DNA from 2 places in the Paenibacillus sp. LC231 genome. Region 2 is predicted to be linked to the other one. Evidence: predicted binding sites of a transcription regulator. Region 2 holds the regulator's gene; the other holds the start of a gene.

Region 1 (3,428 bases), on a different contig from region 2:
GCCGAGAATAACGCCCAGGGTACCGGCGAGGCTTAACAATCCGGCATTGGCGAAACCGATTGCCAGCACGGTGACGGCGGTACTGCTTTGCAGCAGAGCCGTGACCGCCGTGCTGGCGATCATGCCTTTAAGGGGCGTGGATGTCGCTTTGTGAAGCCACTTATGCAGCAGCGGACCGGCCCAGCGTTGGAGGGCAACCTCCATGACCTTCATGCCGAACAGGAACAGGACAAGATCATAACAGATGGGAAACCAGAGTGAGGATAGCATGATGTTCTCCTTTTTGTGAAATAAAATGGGGATATGAAGCATCCGCTGCTGTGAAAGTCCGGCGAAAAACTTATTTTCTTAATTACGTATATGACCCTTGGCGGACATGCATGCCTATGGAATGGCCAGGGATAACTTAAGGAGTGAAATACAGTGCCATCGGTAATTTTGGAGCGCAGTCGAAAAAAGAGACTGGAGCAGGGGCATCCCTGGGTTTATAAAAGCGAGATTGCCTCTGTTGAAGGTGAACCCAAGCCGGGGGATATCGTATCGGTACTAAACCATCAAGGCCGTTTTCTCGCCTCCGGTTATTACAACCCGCAATCGCAAATCACCGTACGGACCGTTTCGTACGAGCCCGTTGAGACGATGGACAAGGCTTTTTTCGCCGCCAGGTTTCAGGAATGCCTGAAACACCGGGAACGGTTTATCGGAGATGAGAACGCCTACCGGTTGGTATATGGCGAGGCGGATTTTCTGCCGGGGCTGATTGTGGACCGGTTTGATGACGTACTGGTCATGCAGCTGCTGACGCTGGGTATGGATCGCTGCCGTGAGGACATCGTCAACGCGCTTATCGAGGTAGTCCAGCCGAAAGGAATCTATGAACGAAGCGACGTATCCATCCGGGAACTGGAAGGGCTGGAGCAGCGCACGGGTATTCTATACGGGGAATGTCCTCGCCACGTCACGGTGATGGAGAACGGCCTAAAGATCAAGGTCGATATCGAAGAAGGCCAGAAGACCGGATATTTCTTTGATCAGCGCGAGAACCGGGCATCCATTAAACCGTTAATGAACGGTTGGGGAAGCCGCAGCGGGATCTCGCTCCAGACTGTGGAACGAGACGGTGAGAAGAAGACCTTACCGGTGAACAAAAGCGGAAAGGAAGTTACTTTTCCTTATTGGGATGGAGCCACGGTGCTGGAATGCTTTTCGCATACGGGCAGTTTCACGCTGCATGCCTGCCTTTATGGCGCCAAGAAAGTGACCTGCCTTGACATATCGGAGCATGCCATTGAAAGCGCCAAAGAGAATGTGGAATTGAACGGATTCCAGGATCGCGTGGAGTTTGTAGTGGACGATGCCTTCCAATATTTGCGCAATCAGGTAAAAGGGCTGGAGGAACGCGAGTTGCGTGCGCAAGGGGATCAAAAAGTGGATACCTCCAAACCGCTGACCGCAGGAGGCGGACGTTCCTGGGATGTGATTATTCTGGACCCGCCTGCTTTTGCCAAAACCAGGTCTGCCGTCAAAGGGGCTTGCCGCGGATATAAAGACATCAATCTTCATGGCATGAAACTGGTGAATGAGGGCGGTTATTTGGTTACGGCAAGCTGCTCGTACCATATGCGGCCGGATTTGTTCCTGGAGACCATTCAGGATGCGGCAAAAGACGCCGGAAAAATTCTGAGACTCGTGGAATGGCGTGCGGCTGGCAAGGATCATCCGCAAATTCTCGGGGTCGACGAGGGGCATTATTTAAAATTTGCCGTGTTTGAAGTGCGCAGCAAATCGAAACTTTAAAGTGCAGCAGCACGGTAGAAGCGAAGGATCTTGCCATGGTGGGTGAACCACGTGGCAGGGTCCTTTTTTGTATGCCCGCAATAATTTGGAATGGGAATGAAATCCAAACGTATGTTCCATCAAACGTTACTTATGCTATACTAGTAATCAGCATCTTTTTTGATAGAGAACGAACCAAGACGTGGATTTCACATGAATTTTGATAGATTTGACCAATAGATTCAAGGGTATGATTTCACCGGACAGGCAGTTGTTTTGGAGGGTGAAGGAGTCCTTTTCGCCAGACGATGTAAAGGAGGCATAGCATGAGCGTTCAATTTATTATCGGCAGGTCGGGCAGCGGTAAGAGCACGTCGATCCGCCAAGAGATGATCGAGCGATTGGAGCAGGATCCCAAGGGGAATCCGATGATACTGATCGTTCCCGAGCAAGGTTCCTATGAAGCGGAGCACGCACTCGTTAATGCGGGAGGCATTCGCGGGATGATGCGCGCGCAAGTGCTCAGTTTCCGTCGACTGGCTTACCGTGTCATGCAGGAAACCGGCGGGGCCGCGAAGGTAGCGATCAGCGAAGAAGGAAAACGCATGCTGCTGTACAAAATTTTGCGGAGGCGCAAAGAAGAGCTCCAATTGTTCGGTGCTTCGGGAGAGCAGCATGGTTTTGTCGGTAAGCTGAGCGAGCTGTATACGGAAATGAAGCGCTATTGCATTGACGCTGCCTGCATGGAGGAGCAGCTGGGACAGATGCTGTCAGGCTCTGGGAATTCTCCGATGCTTCGGCGCAAGCTGGAGGACATCGTTACGGTTTTCCGCGATTTTGAGCTTGAGATTTCAAGGTTCTACATGGATGAGGAAGATACGCTGGCCTCATTGGCAGAGGGCGTGACCCAATCGGAGTATATCAAGCGCGCGGACATTTGGATCGATGGCTTCCATGGCTTTACGCCGCAGGAGTACCGGGTGCTCCGGGAAATTATGACGCATGCCAACCGCGTAACGATTGCGTTGACACTGGACAAGCCTTATACGAACGGGAATGTTCCGCATGAGCTGGATCTCTTTCATCCTACCGCGGTGACGTACATAAAGCTTGAAGGCATTGCCGATGAGATGGGGTTGGATATGGAGTATCGTGTTCTACAACCCGATGTTCTTCCGCGGTTTCAAGAATCCCCTCTGCTTGCCCATCTCGAGCGCGGTTATGATCGGAAGAAACGTTGGACGGAAGCTGCCCGGGACGGAGTTACAGTGAGCCATCCGGACGGCAGCAGGGCAGGTCTTCTTCTGCATGCTGCGAGTCACCGCCGGGCTGAAATTGAAGGGGCTGTACGCGAAATGGTGCGTCTCGCCCGGGAAGAAGGAGCAAGATACCGGGAAATGGCCGTGTTTGTCCGGAATATGGGAGAATATGAGCATCTGATAGGTCCTTTGTTCAGGGAACACGGCGTTCCTTATTTTCTGGATCAGAAGCGAAGCGAGCTCCATCATCCGCTGGTCGAATTTATTCGCTCTGCGCTGGATATCATCGGACGCCGCTGGCGTTATGAGGACGTATTCCGCTGCGTGAAGACGGATCTGCTGCTGCCGCTGGACGGATCGCTTACCCGTGAGGACATGGACCGTCTGGAGAAC
Region 2 (3,428 bases):
GTTGCGTTTTTACGGATCGGAACAGGATTTTCAGTTAAAGGCCGACAAGGAATCTGTCCGGAGATTTGGTTCCCAAATTAAACAGGACTGGGATGAGGCTCCGCTCGTTTAATAATAGTAATCATTTTGACTTATGGTTATGGAGAATCGTTCATAGAATGAAACTACTACAGAATCACCCTCTATAAGGGGAGATTCTTTTTTTTTGTTTTTTTCGGAAGAGGGGAACCTTTGCTGACCTCCATGACTCTAATTAGATGAGGTGAATCGGTTGGAGCTGGAATACTTGAAGCAGATGACGGTGATGGACACACAGGCACTGGATAAAATCATGAGCTTGTATGGAAATGATATCTGGAATTACGCTTATTTTCTGACCAAACAGCAAGCACTGGCAGACGATATTGCTCAAGATGTGTTTATTAAAGCTTATTTTGGCATACATACATTTCGCGGTCAGGCGTCGTTAAGAACGTGGCTGCTCACGATCACACGACATACCGCGTTCCGGTACAAAAAGGCTTTTTTCTTTCGGAAAGTGACCCTTAAGGACAGACTGCACATCGATGCGTCAAGTCGGTCCGCGGAACTGGAGTATCTGGACGGGCAGTACACGGATGAAATATGGGCCATGATTATGACTTTACCCAGGAAGTTTAGGGAGGTGCTCATCTTGGACCTTTACTATGAGATGTCAATCAATCAGATTGCGGAGTTCCTTAACCTAGCGGCGGGTACCGTAAAATCCAGACTGTATCGGGCAAGGAAAAAAGTGCAGAACCTGTTAAAGGAGAATGGAGATGAATGAGGATAAACCAGACTGGTATTCCCGGGTTTCAAAGGGACCTTTTCCAAATGAAAAATTTACGGCTGAAATGAAAAAAAACGTCCAGATGTCCGTGATCCGTGACGAAGGTAGGCCTAAGCGCCGAAAGTATCTACAAGTTGGCTTTATAGGCGTGCTGCTGCTTCTGGTTATGTTACTTGCCATACAGCTGCCTTTTGACGGTGAGAAACAACAGAGAGCTGGGGATGTACCACCACATAAGGAGGAGACAATTCGGGCACAAGGATTTACAGATCAGGGAAGGCTCAGTGTGGTTGCTGTGGAAAAGGAAAAAATCACGACACTGGGAGCTCCTAGCTGCTTCGGTATCGAAACGGACCAATCGTTTACCGGAAACTACATCGTACGATATAGCGATAATGAAGTTACGGATGAAGTAACCACGCTGGATGATCTTACTTTTATTCAGCCAACTTCTGCAGCTGTCCATATGGTTCGATTGCCGTTTCTGGATGCGGATGTATTTATTCTTGCACCGCAATACCAGGACTGTCATGCCATACAGATCTACGCATTCGCCGTGGAGCATGATACGGGCAAGGCTGTGCAGCTCAGGTTTCAAGATGAATTAACGGTGTCCTATACTTCCTATTACAGACCAGGTACTGCACCCATGGTGAAAGACAATAAGCTTGTTCTGCAGTCCACGGAGGGGCCGGGTGGGGAAGGCTCGCCGGATTATAAACCTTTACGGCTGTATCGGCTGGATCTTAAACAAGGCATTATGGAGCAAACAAACTAGCTATGATCAAGTTTTTGTGATCTATATAGAAAAAGCAAGAGGTTACCATCCAATTAAGGGAGGTAACCTCTTATTCATAGATCTATGAGATTAGTGGACATCCCGGAAGAGTCCGATTACTTTACCGAGAATCGTAACATGGTTCAGGCGCAGTGGCTCGTAGGTAGGATTCTCCGGTTGCAATCGTACATGATCCTTCTCTTTATAGAAGGTCTTTACAGTTGCTTCGTCTTCCTCTGTCATCGCTACTACAATGTCGCCATTGTCTGCAGTTTGCTGCTGGCGCACAATGACATAGTCACCGCTGTGAATGCCAGCTTCGATCATACTGTCACCGACAACCGACAACATGAACACCTTATCGTCGCCTACATAATGCTGCGGGAGCGGGAAATAATCCTCAATGTTTTCCATGGCTGTAATAGGAACACCTGCAGTGACTTTACCAACAACAGGCACTCTGGCAATGGTGTGGGTAAACAGATTCGCGCTCTCGGACTCTTCTTGGCCAAGCAGCTCGATTGCTCTTGGTTTCGTAGGGTCACGGCGAATTAGGCCTTTCTTCTCCAAACGGTCAAGATGTCCATGGACCGTTGAACTGGAAGCTAGTCCGACAGCCTCTCCGATTTCCCGGACAGAAGGCGGGTAACCCTTGCTACGAACTTCGTTGCGGATAAACTCTAAGATCGCCAGCTGGCGGCTGGATATTTTCGACATGCCGTATCAACCCCATTTAGTAACGTTTGGGAAAATTATAACATAGAACTTCCGTTCGTACAAACATAAGTTCTAAATATAAATAGAACAAATGTTCTTTTAGGTATTGAATCAAACAAGTGTTCGTGTTATTATAGATTCATAAGAGAACACTTGTTTGGGAGATGATGATTCCATGTTGAAATACAGTACATACCGCAGCATTTATGAGAACGTTCCAGTGCAAACGATGAAGTCCCCGGAGACTTGGATCCATCAATTAAAGTCCAGAATTGAATCCATTCCTTTTATAAAGCTTTTATTCATCCTGTTGATCGTAGCTTCTTTTTGGACAGGGGCATACTCTGTTTTTGCCGGGGGGATGGACAAGCCCACAGGGGAGAAGCAGGTTATTGTTCAATATGGTGATAGTTTGTGGCGGATTGCTTCCCTTCATAAACCGGCAGATATGGATACACGAGTATATCTGGATAGCATCCGAAGAATGAATGGATTGAAAGGTCCGGATATACAGGCCGGAGAGGTGTTGTCTTTACCAGTCTGGTAATGGGATGACACTAACAGAAACTCTTTCCTTATATATGTCCCTACTTCTCGCTTCATATTTGTAGTATTGCCTGACGATGTGATTTCACGCAGTGTAAGCGTGTTTATAATAGACGAGTATTGATTTCTTAACAATGAGGAACCCATTTATAGGGAGCATATGTTCATATTTGTTCTTAATAAGAGTTTGCAAGGGCGCTGTTGCCTTGACAAGCTCTTTTTCACATGTTTAAGTTATACATGATATCGGAATTGGAGGAGAAGTCATGGACATCGATACTTTGGTTGAACGCATCAATGTACTAGCAAGAAAACAGAAGAGTGAGGGATTGACCGCGGATGAGCTCAAAGAACGGGCTGAGCTTCGGGAAATATACCTTAACAATATTCGCAGTAACTTTAGACAACAGCTGGAATCGATCGAATGGGTTGATGAAAATGAACAAAAAGGCGGCCCGCGATTAAAGCATTAGTCGATGAACTGGCATCTGGATCTACAACAGTGGATTCAGGACCAGATAGAAGGATAGAATTATAATACTTGGGGTGCCGATTATTCGTGGGAATCGAATACGG

What was found. Region 2 encodes LexA, which represses DNA repair genes until DNA is damaged. Its sites were predicted from a motif close to CGAACATATGTTCG; they were not measured.
Region 1: addB (helicase-exonuclease AddAB subunit AddB) is a predicted target of LexA. The motif match lies at 1,902-1,915, and genes of this name have one in related genera.

Annotation. Positions count from the first base shown of each region.
Region 1 covers NZ_JFOM01000049.1:230,773-234,200, forward strand. The annotation lists gene AK95_RS26575 (Na/Pi cotransporter family protein) at 1-270, opposite strand, end outside; gene AK95_RS26580 (class I SAM-dependent rRNA methyltransferase) at 424-1,797, shown strand; gene addB (helicase-exonuclease AddAB subunit AddB) at 2,103-3,428, shown strand, end outside.
Region 2 covers NZ_JFOM01000005.1:86,615-90,042, reverse strand. The annotation lists gene AK95_RS01995 (hypothetical protein) at 1-112, shown strand, start outside; gene AK95_RS01990 (RNA polymerase sigma factor) at 272-808, shown strand; gene AK95_RS01985 (hypothetical protein) at 801-1,589, shown strand; gene lexA (transcriptional repressor LexA) at 1,680-2,306, opposite strand; gene AK95_RS01975 (LysM peptidoglycan-binding domain-containing protein) at 2,482-2,853, shown strand; gene AK95_RS01970 (DUF896 domain-containing protein) at 3,119-3,325, shown strand.